Regions from separate parts of the Streptomyces sp. NPDC053069 genome, predicted to be linked through region 1. Evidence: riboswitches for the same ligand, from Rfam matches in the RefSeq annotation. Region 1 holds a riboswitch; the other holds the start of a gene.
The links. Region 1 has a riboswitch for cobalamin ahead of ACIGXP_RS24825 (prenyltransferase/squalene oxidase repeat-containing protein). Riboswitches for the same ligand answer to the same signal wherever they lie in the genome.
Positions count from the first base shown of each region.

Region 2: linked by a shared signal. The riboswitch ahead of ACIGXP_RS07845 (CbtB-domain containing protein) and the one ahead of ACIGXP_RS24825 (prenyltransferase/squalene oxidase repeat-containing protein) in region 1 are both predicted to bind cobalamin.

Region 1 covers NZ_JBITZN010000011.1:15,404-22,976, reverse strand. The annotation lists gene ACIGXP_RS24845 (ECF transporter S component) at 1-43, opposite strand, end outside; gene ACIGXP_RS24840 (ABC transporter ATP-binding protein) at 40-1,842, opposite strand; gene ACIGXP_RS24835 (CbiQ family ECF transporter T component) at 1,839-2,960, opposite strand; gene ACIGXP_RS24830 (SCO2322 family protein) at 2,947-3,588, opposite strand; gene ACIGXP_RS24825 (prenyltransferase/squalene oxidase repeat-containing protein) at 3,585-4,793, opposite strand; cobalamin riboswitch at 4,910-5,036, opposite strand; partial or broken gene ACIGXP_RS24820 (phosphotransferase) at 5,096-5,416, shown strand; gene ACIGXP_RS24815 (hypothetical protein) at 5,524-6,375, opposite strand; gene ACIGXP_RS24810 (XRE family transcriptional regulator) at 6,644-7,225, shown strand; partial or broken gene ACIGXP_RS24805 (nuclear transport factor 2 family protein) at 7,231-7,573, opposite strand, start outside.
Region 2 covers NZ_JBITZN010000003.1:179,979-187,551, reverse strand. The annotation lists gene ACIGXP_RS07880 (WD40 repeat domain-containing protein) at 1-54, shown strand, start outside; gene ACIGXP_RS07875 (radical SAM-modified peptide, FtsH ternary system-associated) at 88-297, opposite strand; gene amrS (AmmeMemoRadiSam system radical SAM enzyme) at 302-1,309, opposite strand; gene ACIGXP_RS07865 (hypothetical protein) at 1,468-2,643, opposite strand; gene ACIGXP_RS07860 (hypothetical protein) at 2,784-3,644, opposite strand; gene ACIGXP_RS07855 (methyltransferase family protein) at 3,862-4,626, shown strand; cobalamin riboswitch at 4,656-4,777, shown strand; gene ACIGXP_RS07850 (hypothetical protein) at 4,839-5,240, shown strand; cobalamin riboswitch at 5,433-5,576, shown strand; gene ACIGXP_RS07845 (CbtB-domain containing protein) at 5,613-5,834, shown strand; gene ACIGXP_RS07840 (CbtA family protein) at 5,857-6,609, shown strand; gene ACIGXP_RS07835 (hypothetical protein) at 6,756-7,094, shown strand; gene ACIGXP_RS07830 (histidine phosphatase family protein) at 7,113-7,573, opposite strand, start outside.

The sequences.
Region 1 (7,573 bases):
GGACGGCGTGCAGCCGTGCGGCACCCGGCCGTGCGGCGCTCACCCGAGGGCCTCCCGTACCTGGGCCACGGTGAGCCACTGCTGCGGGGCGAGGATCTTCGTCACCTGCGGCGCGAAGGACGGTGAGGAGACGACGATCTGCGCCGTCGGCCCGTCCGCGATCACCTCGCCCTCGGCGAGCAGCACCACCCGGTGCGCCGTCTCGGCCGCCAGCTCCACGTCATGCGTGGCCAGCACGATCGCGTGCCCCTCGGCGGCGAGCCCGCGCAGCACGGTCACCAGGCGGGCCTTGGCCGCGTAGTCGAGGCCGCGTGTCGGCTCGTCGAGCAGCAGCAGGGGCGGCCGGGCGGTCAGTACGACGGCGAGGGCGAGCGCGAGGCGCTGGCCCTCGGACAGGTCGCGGGGGTGGGTGTCGTCCGTGATCCCCGGCACCAGCTCGGACACCAGGGCCCGGCAGGTGCCGGGCTCGGCCCCCGCGTCCCGGTCGGCCGCCGCGCACTCGTCGGCGACCGTGTCGGCGTAGAGGAGGTCCCGTGGCTCCTGGGGGACCAGGCCGACGCGGCGGACGAGGTCGCGGGGGGAGGTGAGGTGGGGGGTGACCGTACCGACGGTGACGGTGCCGGAGGTGGGAGTCACGAGTCCGACCAGGGAGCTGAGCAGGGTGGACTTTCCGGCGCCGTTGCGGCCCATGAGGGCGATGGTCTCGCCGGGAGCCACCGTCAGGTCGACGCGCCGGAGGGCGTCTGTGCGGGCGCGGCGGACGGAGAGGGAGCGGACTTCGGCGATGTGCGTCCGCCGGGCTTCTGCGGTGGGGGCGGGACGGCGCCGGAACCGGAGGCGGCGCCCTGTGCCGGTGCGGGCCGGGGGCTGGTCCGCCTGCGGGCGCTCGCCGGGTGCGGCGCCTCCGCGCTCGACGGGGCCGCAGTTCCCCGGGGGCGTGGGGCTGTATCCGATGTGCGGCTGTCGCCGCGTGGGCGCGACCGGCCCCCGCGTCCCCGCACCCGAAGCGGCATGTGTGCCCAGGGCTGCGGCCAGGCGTTCCCTCAGGTCACCGGCGCGCCGGCGGGCGTCTCTCACGGTGAGGGGCAGCGGGGACCAGCCCGCCAGTCGTCCCAGGTCCACCACCGGCGGGAACACGGGGGAGACGGCCATCACCTCGGCCGGGGTGCCGACGACCGGCGCTTCGCCGGGGCCGGGCAGGAGGACCACGCGGTCGGCGTACTGGATCACGCGTTCCAGGCGGTGCTCGGCCATCAGGACCGTCGTGCCCAGGTCGTGCACCAGACGCTGGAGCACCGCCAGGACCTCCTCCGCCGCGGCCGGGTCCAGTGCCGAGGTCGGCTCGTCCAGGACCAGCACCTGCGGGTGGGCGGTGAGCACGGAGCCAATCGCGACGCGCTGTCGCTGCCCTCCGGAGAGGGTGGCGATGGGGCGGCCGCGCAGTCCGGCGAGGCCCAGCAGGTCGAGGGTCTCCTCCACCCGGCGCCGCATCACCTCCGGGGCGAGCCCCAAGGACTCCATGCCATAGGCGAGTTCGTCCTCCACGGTGTCGGTCACGAAGTGCGCGAGCGGATCCTGCCCCACCGTGCCGACCACATCGGCGAGTTCGCGCGGCTTGTGGGTGCGGGTGTCCCGGCCGGCCACCGTGACGCGGCCGCGCAGGGTGCCGCCGGTGAAGTGCGGCACCAGACCGCTCACCGCGCCGAGCACCGTCGACTTGCCCACCCCCGACGGGCCGACGAGCAGCACCAGTTCGCCCTCCGGAACCTCGAAGCCCACGCGCTGGACGGTGGGTTCGGCCGCACCGTCGTACGTCACGCTGACATCCTCGAAGCGGATCACGACGGCTCCTTGGGGGCCTGGGGTACGACGACGGCGGGGAGGAGGGCGAGAAGGACCGCCGCGGCGGGCCACAGGGGGAGCGTGGGGGCGGTCAGGGGGACGACACCGGGGTGCAGGGACTCCGGGTCGCGGGCCGAGGCGAGCGTGAGCAGCGCGGCGACGGCGACACCGGAGCCGGCGACCAGCCAGGCCCGCGCGTCCCACGGGTCCGGCCGGTACCGGGTGCGCGGCGAACGCCGGCCGCCGAGCCTGAGACCCGCGAGCGCGGCGGCGACACCGGCGAGCAGCAGCGGGATGCCGTACGCGCCGCCCTCCGCGGTGAGCAGCCCATAGGTGCCGGCGCACACGCCGAGCAGGCCGCCGAGGGTGAGCGCGGCCGTCGTACGGCGGACACCGGCGGGGACCTCGGCGGTGCGGCCGTAGCCACGGGCCTCCATCGCGGCGGCGAGCGCGACCGAGCGTTCCAACGCGCCCTCCAGGACCGGCAGCCCGACCTGCAGCAGACCGCGCAGGCCCCGGTCCGGGCGGCCGCGCAGGCGGCGGGCGGCGCGCAGGCGCTGGACGTCGGCGATGAGGTGCGGCGCGAAGGTGAGGGCGACGACCACGGCGACGCCGGCCTCGTACAGCGCGCCGGGCAGGGATTTCAGCAGCCGGGTGGGACTGGCGAGCGCGTTCGCCGCGCCGACGCAGATCAGCAGGGTGGCCAGCTTCAGCCCGTCGTAGGCGGCGAAGACGAGCGCCTCGGCGGTGACCTTGCCGCCCAGGTGGATGCCCTGTGCCCAGTGCGGCAGCGGGACTTCGGGCAGGGTGAGGAGGGTGTGGGTGCCGGGGATCGGGGAGCCGAGCGCCATCGCGAAGAGGAGGCGGACGAGGAGGACGGCGAGGGCGACTCTCGCGAAGGCCGTGTAGGCGTGGGAGGAGGGGGTGGTGGTGCGGTGGGTTGCCACGACGTAGGCGGAGGCGGATATGAGGAGGGCGAGGAGAAGGGGGTTGGTGGTGCGGGTGGCGGCGGTACCGAGGCTCAACGACCAGAGCCACCAGGCACCGGGGTGAACAGCGGCAGGCTGCGCCCGGTGAGAGCGACCAGCCACGGACGGGCCGCGGTCAACCGGAGACATTTCGCCGCCGTCGGGACTGCCACACCGCCGCGCCTGCCAGCAGGGCGACGACACCCGCGCCGATCGGCAGACCCAGCGAGGGGCCGCTCGACGAACCGCCGCTCCGTTCCGGTGCCTTCCGGCCGGCGGCCACCTGCTCCCCGCAGCCCCTCTTCGGATAGCCGGCGATCGCACACAACAGCGCGTTGGAGTCGTAGCGCAGCGGCTTGGCCACCGCGGCCAGCGCGTCCGCCGTCGTCGCGTCGGCGGACACCCGCGCGCACGCCGTACGACGCGCCGGCGGTGTCTCGCCGGACGGTGCGTCCGCGGCGGTGCCGAAGTCGAGGACCAGGGCCACCCGCTTCGTACCGGACGTGGCGGGCGTCGCCGCGCAGATCGTGCCGAAGTCCGTCGCACCGCGCGGCCGGTTCGCGTCCGCCGAGTCCGCGCTCACCGCGAAACGGAAGCCCTCCACGGCGCCGTCGTCGGGACGGGCCGTCGACGGGCCCTGCGTGGCGTACGTCCAGTGTCCGCCGGTCCGCTCCCAGAAGGACCAGTAGCGGTAGCCGACGGCGTGCGCCTGCCCGGCCCCGGCCAGCAGGACGAGCACGGCGCCCAGCAGGCTCGCGGCGCGGCGGACCGCGGTCACGGCTGCTGCTTCTTCCGGCCGCTGATCAGGAAGCCGACGCCGATGCCCGCGACGAGGCAGACGCCGACGAACCACCAGACACCGAAGCTCGAACCGCTGTCGGACTTCGTCTTCTGCTTCTGCTCGGTCGCCATCTGCGGGGCGGGCCCCAGCTCGTTGAGGGACCGGACCAGGCTCGTGCCGGCGAAGTCACCCGGCTGTGCGCCGACCGCGTGCGCGGCGAGGATCAGCTGGGCGTACGCCGCCGGACCGCTCTGCGCCGCCCACTGGGAGGCGTTCTTCTCCAGCCAGGCGTACGACGCCTTCGCCTGCTCGCTGCGCCCGTCCGCGGCGAGCGCGACGACCGCGTCGGCCGTGTTGCCGAAGTCCGGCCGGTCCTTGGCGCCGGGCAGCACGGACTGCAGGTGGCCGGTCTTGGCGACGGCCGCCGCCAGATACGCGCCGGCGTTGTCCGCGACCTGCGCGGGGCCGGGGTGGCCGGCCCGGCTGCAGGCGGCGTGCGCGGGCGCCTTGCCGGCCTGCACGACGAACCCCTTGCCGAGCGCGCCGAGCACCCCGGCCGCCGTCGCGTCCGCGTTGGCGGCCGGCTTGCCCTTCTTGTCCTGCTGGAAGGCGAGGGCACCGCCGCCGTCCTGGTCGCAGGGCACGGACATGGCGGCCAGCAGGTCGTAGGGGGACTTGCCGCCGGTGCGCACCCGAGCGGGGTCCTGGCCGACCGCGGCGAACGCGCCGATGACGACGCTGGTGGAGTTGGTGTCGCTCGCGCCGCCCGGCGAGTACCCCCAGCCGCCGTCCTTGTTCTGTGCGTTCGTCAGCCAGACCAGGGCCTTGCGGACCTGCGCGTCGTGCCCCCCGACGGCCTGCAGCGCCTGGACGGCGGCGGCCGTGCTGTTGGTGTCCACCATGACCTTGCCGTCGCAGGCCTTGTCCGGGGTGGCGCGGAACGCGGCGAACGCGCCGTTGCCGCACTGCTGCCCGGCCAGCCAGTCGACGGCCGAGGCGGCCGGCCGGTAGCCGAGGGTCCGCTGGGCGACCAGCGTCAGCGACTGGCGCCACACACCGTCGTAGGTCGGGTCGGACGTGCCGTACAGCCCGGACGGGATCGCGACCTTGGGCGACGGGGACGGGCCGGCGGCCATGGCGGGTGCGGCGGCGGCCAGCACGCCTACGGCGGCGAGAGCCGCGGCACTGCGGCGGACGTTCATGGTCGGCGACTGCCTCTCCCTGCAGGGAGCCGGGCAGCGCGCGGGTGGCCCCGGGCGGCTCGGCTCCGTAAACCTCGACGGTGCCGTGCGCGGCGGGCGGCCGACGCACGCAAGCCGGTCAACGTGCCGTACGGGGCAGTCCGGCTCACCGCGAACAGCGGCTCACGGATGGGGGTCGGCGTCGGAATTGCACCGGCTTCCCCCCGTACGGGTGTGATGACGACCCCGCCACTTTACCGGCAGCCTTCAGCGCCCTGAGGAGTGGCTGTGGGCACAGGACAGCGGTGACCAGGGTCACGGCCATGACGGAGACGGGGAGACTGCTGGGGTCGGGCCGTTCGGCCGATGTGTACGAGGTCGACGACGCCTGGGTCCTGCGCCGGGACCGCGACGGCCGGGGGGACGCGGCAGCCGCGTGCGCCGTGATGGCATACGTACGTCGGCACGGCTGTCCCGCGCCCCGGGGGCGACCCACCGGCTCAGGCACCGATCTGACGCTGAAAAGCCTGTCCGGCCCGACGCTGCTGACCGCCCCCGGCGAGGGCCGGGTCGGCGCGGCGGAGGCCGGCACCCTGCTCGCCTCGCTGCTGCGGCGACTGCACGCCGTACCGGGCAGGGTCGCGGCGGCGCAGGGCGGCCAACCCGACGATGACGCCGAGGGAGCTGGAGCTCCTCGAAGAGGCCGAGCACGTCATACGAGCGGTGGGGCAACTGCCTTGAGGGGGGCGGGCTACGCCGCGTCGAAGGCCCGTTCGCACTCCAGGGCATCCGCGCCCTCGACGACCCAGTACTCCCGCGAGGCCCGTCGGCAGGCGCCGTCGGCGAACCGGATCGCCGCCGCCCGCTGCCGCGTAGGTGTCACTTCGGGCACCGCCCCGCACGCGAGCGCCAGCGTCGCCCCCACCAGATCCACTCCCGTCGCCCGTTCCACCAGCCACGGAATCAGATCACCCGGCAAGTGCGGAGCGACCGCGGTCACCCGCGGCCCTCGCCCGGTCAGCCGCAGGCTCACATGCGCGACGGTGTGGGTGAGACCCAGCGCCCGTACCGCCCGTTGCACGCTCTGCCGGAGAAACGGGTTGTGCAGCAGGGCGTCATGAGCATGGACGGAATGCCCCAGCGACGTCGTACGGGTCAGCGCGGTGATGCGGACCTCGTCGTCCAGGACGACGGTCTCGGCGGACACCAGCGGCCCCTCCGTGTCCTCCGGTCCCGTGGGCACCACCCGGTTGCGGAGCAACAGCGCCCGTAAGGCCGGCGGATCGGCGCAGACGGCGGCCGTCTCGTACGGCAGGCCCGGCAGGCCGAGCCGTCCGGCGATCCGCGCGGCCACGGCCAGGTGTGCCCTGCTCCAGGTCAGCACGCCGGCGACCGGATGCCGGGCGGCGTACCGCGCCACCGTCTCGGCGGTCTCCGCCTCCCGTGCCGGGTCGGCCTGGAGATGGCCGGACAGGAAGGGCCGCGCCCAGCCGGGCACCGAGCTGTCGGCCAGCACCACCGGGCGTACGGCGGCGATCCGTGCCAGCGGGTATCCGCCGTGTGCGGCCCGGCCGGCCCCGAGCAGAAGGACGGGCTGCGGCATCGGCGCACCACCTTCGCAGGAGGAGCGGGACAGAGAAACACCCCGGATGCCGCTCCCCCATAGACGGCACCCGGGGCGGGTCTAGGGCACCCGGGCGGGTCGCATCTTGCTCTCTGTGTCGTGATCCTCACCCGTCGCACCCTCAACTGTCAACGATTACTGCCATCTTCAGCAGGAAGCGTTGTCGCGTCTGGTCGGCGAACGAGTGACCGGGTAGCCTCGCCGTCAGCCCAGCCACCGAACGGACGACACGCCAGGGGGGACCTCGGTGAGTGACGCCTACGCCTCGCTGGCCGCTGTCCTGGACCGGCTCGGCGAGCTGACCGGCAGGCCCGGCCGGCTGCCGGAAGTCCTCGATGTGGCCGACCTGTCCCATCGCACGGGCATCCCCGTGAACGTCGTCGTCGAACTGCTCGCCGGCGGGCGGGCGACGGAGACCTCTCTGGCCGGGCGGGTGCGCCAGCGGCTGGACTTCATCCGCGAGACCCGGCGCCGGCCCGACGGCAAGCGGTACTCGCTGGACGAGCTGGCGAGGATCGCCGGAACCAGCCGGCAGTGGCTGAGCGAATGGCGCAAGAGCGGGATGCCGGGACTGCAGCACACCGACCGGCTGCGCCGCTTCTTCGGCCTGCCCGCCGGCTTCTTCACCGCCGACGAACCGGAGGCGCTGCAGGAGGCGTTGCGCCCGGTGCTGCAGTGTCTGGAGGCCGAGGCGGACCCGCTGGTGCGGTTGCGTGAGAGCGGTCTCGTCCGGCTCGCCGCCCGCGCCCCGCAGATGAACGCACGGCAGCTCGCCACGCTCGCCGACCTCGCCGAGATGATCATTACGGCGGAGCGCGGACACGGCTGAGCCCAACCGGCCCGCATCGGTCGCCCGGCGGGGACCATGCCGCCCGCGTATCCGTCGACCCGGTACGTCGAGAAGTACGACACGGCCCTGGCCGTGGTCCAGTCGGTCACCGTGACCAGGACGTTGGCCATCAGGCGGCGCGAGAGCCGGTCGGCGGGGCGGGAGCCGAAGTACGACCGCAGCGCCTGCCGGCCCTCGATCCGGCGCCCGTCCCCCGGCGGGGGCCACTCCCAGCTGCCGTCCTCGGTGAACAGCTCGGCCACGGAAGCCGGTTCACCGAGGTCGAGCCGGTGGGCGAAGTCGATGATCAGGCGCTCGCAGGCGTGCTGGGCGACGAGACTGCGCAAA
Region 2 (7,573 bases), on a different contig from region 1:
CCGTCACCGGAGGAGCTGCGGGCGGCACTGACGGCGCTGCTGTCGGACGAGTGAGACGGGTTCCGGCACGCCCGGGGTGCCGTGCGGTCAGCCGCAGAGCATCTGCTCGATCGCGTCCGGTCCCAGCGTCTGCAGCAGTTGCTCCAGCACCTCGGGCCGGAAGGCGTCACCGAGTACCTGGACGCCCCCGCCGTCGACGCGGATGCTGATCCGCACCAGACGCCCTTCGGGATGCTGCTCGTACTCCTCGGGCTGGATCAGGTCGGGGATGTGCTCGACCATCCGGTATTCGGCCATGGTGTCACCATCGTCCTTCCACTTCGGTGCCGCACCGCGGGCACCTGCCGTCCACGAGCACGTTCTCGCCCAGCGCCCAGATGTCCCGTGCCACCACGGTGGTACGGCACCGCGGGCACCGGGTGGCCCGCCCATCGGCGCCCAGGGCCCGCTCGACGTACACGTGCCGCAACCCCTCCTCGTGCCCGATCCGCACCCCGGCCTCCAGGTCGGCCACCGGCGTGGGCGCGTGGCCGGTGCGGCGGTGGGCGGGCGTGGCCCGGACCAGATGCCAGGGGATCGCGGGATCCAGCGCGGCCAGTGCCCGGGCGATCGGGCGCAGGGTGCCGGGGCCGGCGGTGAGGCCGGGGATCAGCGGGGTCGACACCTCCACCCAGACACCGCGTTCCCGCAGCCCGGCGAGCGCGTCGAGCACGGGACCGGGCCGGGCGCCGGTCAGTTCACGATGTTCGCGTTCGTCGAGGGTCTTCACGTCGACGTTCACGGCGGCGACATGGCTCGCCGCGAGGTCGACGGCCTCGGCGGTGAGGAAGCCGTTGCTCTTCCAGACCACGTCCACTCCCAGCGGACGGCCCGACTCGGCGAGCGCGGCGGTGAGTTCGATGGCCAGTGAGGGCTCGGTGTAGGAGATCGCGACGCACCCCGAGCGCTGTGCGGCCTCGCCGGTCACCTCGGCCGGGTCCACCGGCTCGGCGTCCCAGCGGACGGAGTCCTCCCGGCCGTACTGGGACATACGGTGGTTGATGCAGTAGTCGCACGCGAAGGTGCAGCCGGGCGCGGCCAGGGTCAGACAGGGCGTGCCCGGCCGGTAGTGGAACAGCGGCTTTCGCTCGACGGTGTCCCAGTGCCGCACCGACGACGCGAAGGTCGCGGTCTCCAGTCGGTCCCCGGACCGGCGGCGCACCCCGCACAGACCCGTCTCGCCGTCCTTCAGCGAACAGCGGAAGGGACACAGCACGCACTGCACCCGTCCGTGCCGCTGCCGGTGGAGGACCGCCGGCGTCCACTGCATGCCCATGTACCGTCCCCCGTCCGGTCGGTGCGCCTCAGCCAGAGTAGCTCCGGGCCGGTCAACTCTCCGGCGAACCACGAGACTTGGATCCGGAGCCGGCAGGTTCGGATCCGGGCGGGTCCCAGGACGTCGCCTTCTCGGCCGGCTGCGGCAGGCGCTCACCAGAAATCCGCTCGGCTCGGATCCGGCCGGGCAGCCAGCGCGGCCAGCACCGCACGGCCCGCCTCGGTGTGCACGCGGCGGCGTTCGACGGCCGACGGGTCCGCGGCACGTGCCGCCCGTGTACCGGCGGCCCGCAGGCGCAGCACCTCGGTCACGGCCCGCTCGCCGACGGCCTGCCGGTCGTACGCGGCCGGGTCGCGCTGGAAGGCGAGGGCGGCCGCCGCCAGCACCCCGGCCGCCGAGGAGCACCGGGACGGGCCGCCCGCCAGCAGCCGCCGCGTCCCCTCGGGTACGTCCGCCCGGCCGGGCGGGCCTCCGGCCCCGAGCAGATCGGTGAGCGACAGCCCGTCCAGCCCGGACCAGCCGCCCCGCAGAAGCGCGCCGGCCACGACATGGGCCTCGTCGCCGTCGCAGGCGCGGTCTTCGGTGTCGTCCGGCGCGCCCGGGTGTCCGGCCAGCCGGGCGGCGGCACGGGTCAGCCGCAGCCGGGCCCCGGGCGGCGGATGCGCTCCGTCGAAGTCCCGCTCGTCCGGCTCGTCCGTGTCGTCCCCGGCGTCGAGCAGTTCGGCGAGTACGGCGGCGTAGGCGGGCCCGCACAGCACGGCGGCGCACACATCGGCGAACGCCTCGCCCGACCACCGCTCCCAGGGGACGGCACGCTCCGGGGCCAGACCGGCCGCCGTGATCCGCCGGCGGATCTCGTCACCGAGGCCCCGGTCGTCGTCGATGTGGTGCGCGGCCTCGTGCGCCACCGTCAGCAGGGCGGGCAGATGGGAGCCGAAGGACCAGGGCACGTCGATGACGGGGAACGGCAGCCGTGCGGCGGCCTCGCGGCCCTCGCGGGTGTGGATGCCACCGCGGGGCAGCAGATCGTGGTAGGCGCTGCCCCGGCGGTGGGCGCGCGGCGCGGCCGCCCGGCTGAAGCCGACCAGCGGGGGCTCCTTGGCGCGAGCTCCGGCGAGGCCGAGGACCGGCCCGTAGCACTCCCAGGCCAACTCGTCGGCGACGTCCAGGACACGGCGGTAGTCACGGACGCGGCGCAGCAGGAACCGGGTGCGGTAGTAGTCCCACACATGGTGCAGGTCCAGGACCCGGCCGGGCACGTCGTCCGCGCGTCCGTCGGCGAGCCGCGCCCGTACGTCGGCCACTCCCACGCCGAGCAGCGCGAGCACCGCCTCCAGCTGGCTGTGGTGCTTCTCCAGCGGACCGCCGGCGCGGCTCGCGCCCTGCCACTGACGCAGCTCCTCCTCCAGCCCGGCGACGGCGTGCAGCCGTGCGGCGGCGCGCCGGACGGACAGCGGGGCCGGCCCGGTCAGGACGCGTCCTGGGCCGGCTCGGGTGCGGTCCCGGTCCCGGGCTCTGTCTCGGTCTCCGTCTCACCGACGAGCTGCGGCGGCGTTTCGAGCACGGCTGCCGGGTCGTCGGCGGCCTGCTCCAGCAGCAGGGGCGGTACGGGCTCGGCGTCGAGGCCGCGCCCCGGCTGCACGGGTCCGTACTCCTCGCGCACCCCGCCGAGCCAGGTGCCGCGCAGCCGTACGACCCGGAAGAGCGGCGTGAGGGCTTCGCCGATCCACTGGAAGCCCAGGTGCCTGCTGCCGGCGAGCCGCGCCGAGCCCGCCAGGTCGAGCAGCTGCAGCGGCCCGGCGCCGACGGACGTGGCCAGGCGCAGCTCGGCCGAGGCGCCCGCCTCGGCGGCCACCAGCACGGCGGCCGCATCGGCCCGCACCACCTCGGTCACGGCGAGCAGACCGGCCTCCCAGCGGCCCTCCCAGTAGCGGCGGACGAGCGCCCGGGCCAGGGCAGGGGTGTCCGTCAGACCGCTCCCGGCCAGGCCCCGGTACGCCACCAGCGCGGCCCGCTGCCGGGCGAACCGCAGCAGCACCCCGGCGTCCGCGTCGACGAGGGCCGTGAAGAGCGGGTCCGTGGCGCCGGACGCCTTGAAGCGGACGTCGATCCCGCCGCCGGCGTCGTGCAGGAAGGCACCGCGGGCCTCGGGCGCCGTCGCGTCGAAGGCGATCCTGCGGTCGGCCAGCGTCCCGGCCGCGCGGACGGACCCCCGCGAGTCGTGCAGGACGTCCCCCACGCCGACCTTCTGCAGCAGGGGCCAGGCCAGCCACCAGTCACCCCACGCCTCGCGCATGGCGTCCCGGTACACGGCGAACGCATGGACCACGGCGTTCAGCTCCTCCCCTGTCCCGCCCGAGCACCTGCGCGCAGGCTAGCAGCGCCACACCCGGGACACGCCCGAACTGCCGTGTCCGGTACGGGCCTTGCCGCCGCGTTCTCCATCCGTGGACGGAGAACGGTGGGGAGCGGTGGGGATAGGCGGGGCCTCTCCATCGACCCGTGGGTGGTGGTGATCGGCTGGGTACGCGGAGCAGTCTTGAGGCATGGGTTCTCTTCACTCGGCACTCGTCCTGACCGTCGACGTCTGCGTCCTGATCTTCGTCGCGGCCTGGGTCGTGGGCGCTGTCCACTTCGGCGTGCGGAGCCGGTTGGGACTGCGCGGCTGGCTGCGGGGACTGCGCCGCACGCTGCCGCGCCGGCTGCTGCCGGCGGCGGGCGTCTCCGCGTTCTTCATCCTGGTCGGGCGCTTCGAAGGGTTCTGGCGCCATCTGCAGTACTGGCGGCCCGAGCCGGCCCTCCTGGGTGTCCTGCTCGCCGTCGCCTCGACCGCCCTGCTGCTGTGGTCCCGCTGGGTGCTGGGGACGATGTGGGCCAGTGTGCCGACGGTCCGGGAGTACCACGAGCTGCGCACGGACGGGCCGTACCGGCTGGTCCGCCACCCCATCTACACCGGCCTGCTCGGCTTGGTCACCGGTTCCGTGCCGGCCTGCGGCTTCGGTGTCCGGGTGGCGTTCCTGGTGGCCGCGATACCCGGGCTGCTGCGCCGGGTCCGGGTCGAGGACCGCCTGATGGCCCGGCGGTTCGGCGCCGCCTACGACGCCTACCGCGCCGAAGTCCCGGCCCTGATCCCCCACATACGCCGCACGGCCCACCGGGTCGGCCGGCGCGCCGCGGGCAGCGTGCAGCGCCAGGGCCCGCGACGCCGGGATGATCCGAACGACACCCCCCGGCCCGGTCGTCGCTCCGGCCGCCGTCGGAGGGCGGGAGCGGTGACGGTACACGCGGCGCTCCCACCGGTGATGGCATGATGACCTGCGACATAGGGCGACGGCGGTCCGAGGAAGCCGGTGTGAATCCGGCGCGGTCCCGCCACTGTGACCGGTGAGCGAGTTCCGGCAGGCCTCCGCTCCGCCCGGGGCGGGCAGGCCGGGCGGGCGACGACCCGGGAGCCAGAGACTCACGCGGTCGCCTCCTCGACGCACACCGGGGCGGATCTCCCCGGGAGGGGAGTGACATGGGCGTGCCCGAGAGGCCGGCGGAAGAGGCGTCCGGCGGAGCGGGGACGGGGAGCGCTGCGGCGCCGTGCCGGGTCGTCGTGTGCCGGGACTGCTGCTGCGGCAGCCCCAAGGTGACGGGGGTTGATCACCAGGCGCAGACCGCACGGCTGCGGGCGGAGGTGCCGGTGCGCATCTCCGACTGCCTCGACGTGTGCGACCAGGCCAACGTCATCGTCGTACAGCCGTCCACCGCGGGCCGGGCCGCCGGTGCGCGGCCGGTCTGGCTCGGACTTGTCAACGACCCGGATGCGACCGAGGACATCGTGACGTGGGTACGGGCGGGTGGCCCGGGCGTCGCTCCCCAGCCGGACATCCTCGACCTGTACGCCTTCACGCCGCCACGGCGCCGTGCGGATCCCCGTTGACCCAGGGGTCCGGTACGGCACCGAGCCGGCGCAGGTCGCCACCGTCCGGTGCGCGCCACCGACACGGCCGTGCGCAACTGCCCCCGGGCGCCGTTGATGTGGGCCCTGCCTGCGCTGCCGCCCCACCGGCCTCGTCCTGTCCCGCCTGCTGGGAGAGGAAGATCACGGCGGGGGCAGGCGGTCTTGGCCGAGCGCGCGGCACGCGGTACGGTCTGTCCGATATCGACGACGGCGAGACGGAAGCCGGTGGGAATCCGGCACGGTCGCGCCACTGTGTGCGAGACGCCCCCGCGGCGTCCCGTGAGTCAGACCCGTGGCCGTCGTCCTGTGCACCACCGAGATGGGACGCGAACTCCCAGAGGAGGTTCTGCCATGGCGCAGACCGTCGCCCAGCCGACAGCCACCACCCCCGTCGTACCCGCCAAGCTGCCACTGAAGGCGATTGCCCCCTGGGCGGTCTTCTTCGGCATCCTCATGCTGATCCTGCTCTACTTCGTCGGCGCCGAGCAGGGCGCCACCTCGGTGCTCAACGGCACGGACGTCCACGAGTGGGTGCACGACGCCCGACACCTGCTCGGTTTCCCCTGCCACTGAGGCGAGGGGACACCGCCCGCCCATGAATTCCGCAACCGTACGGAACCTCCTCGTACGGGGCATGCTCGCCGGCCTCGCGGCCGGCATGCTCGCCCTCGTCGTGGCGTACGTCCTCGGTGAGCCGAGCGTCGACAAGGCGATCAGCTTCGAGGAGGCCCACTCCCACGAGCACGAGATGGAAGTCGTCTCCCGCTCCCTGCAGTCCACCGCCGGCCTCGCCACCGGTGTCCTCGTGTACGGGGTCGCCTTCGGCGGGATCGCCGCGCTCGCCTTCTGCTTCGCCCTGGGCCGCGTGGGCCGCTTCAGCCCGCGCGCCACCGCGCTGCTGCTGTCGGGCTGCGCCCTCCTCGCCGTGTACGTCGTGCCGTTCCTGAAGTACCCGGCCAACCCGCCGTCGGTCGGCGAGCCCGACACCATCGGCAGGCGGACCACCCTGTACTTCCTGATGATGCTGCTCAGCGTCCTGCTGGCGGTCGCCGCCACCCTGCTGGGCAAGCGCCTGGCTCCCCGTCTGGGCACCTGGTGGGCGACGGTCGTCGCGGTGGCCGCGTTCGCCGTCGTGATCGGTCTGGCCTACCAGTTCCTGCCTGTCGTCAACGAGGTCCCCAAGGGCTTCCCGGCCACCCTGCTGTGGCGGTTCCGGCTCTCGGCACTGGGCATCCAGGCCGCTCTGTGGGGCGGATTCGGCCTCCTCTTCGGCGAGTTGGCCGAGCGGCTGCTGAGCCCCAAGCCGACGACGGCCGAGAGCGGGCGAGCGGTTCCGGCCGCGCACTGACCCCTTCCGGACAACAGAGGGCCCTTCGGAATCATCCGGGGGCCCTCTGGCGTTCTCCGGACACCGGCGCACGGGTTCACCGGCAGGGCGAGGGAATCCGGCGGCGGACCGGAGGCGGATGCCCGGGCGAGGAGCGGAGGAACCGAGTGGCCAGAGCCCCACAGCCCCGCCGGATCACCGTCGGTGGCCGCGACGCGGTCGCCCTCACCCCGAGGGAATACGAGCAACTGGTCGCCAGCCGACGGCAGATCGGCGGCCAGAGCGCCCGGGTGCGGGTGCTCGCCCAGCAGGCCAAGCGCACCGAACAGCTGCTGCACGACCTGGAGATGCTGATCGCGGCCTCGGGGGACGGCTGCCGGGGACGGTCCCATCCGGCGCCGACGACATGCCCCGACCGCGAAGCCATGGAGCCGGGCGACGACGGCACCTGCCTGCGCTGCGCGATAGCGGCGCTGCTGCGCCGTCACCGGGCTTCGGCAGACTGAACCACCGGCCGGCGGCGCCTAATCGGCGTCCGGCGCGGCAAGCGGACGCCCCAGCCGCAGATTCCAGCGCCCGGCCCGGCCGCTGAGTTCGGTCACGGTCAGCGGCGGCACATCGAGGCGCCAGAAAACCGTGACAGGCAACCCCAGCGCGCCGCCGACGGCCGCCCGTACCACCTCCGGCTCGACGACGGCGACCGTACGGCCCGCCACGGCCTGCACGTCGGCCAGCCACCGTGCGACCCTTCCGCACAGGTCCTGCACGGACTCACCACCATGCGGGGCGCAGCCGGGGTCGGTGAGCCAATGGCCCACCGCCTCCGGCTCGGCGGCCCCCACCTCCTCAAGGGTGCGGCCCCGCCAGCGGCCCACGTCGAGCCCCGCCAGTTCCGGCACCGGCACGCCGTCGAGGCCCAGCGCCGTGGCCGTCTCCCGGCAGCGCGCGCCCGGAGAGACGGCCACACGCTCCGCGGCGGGCAGCG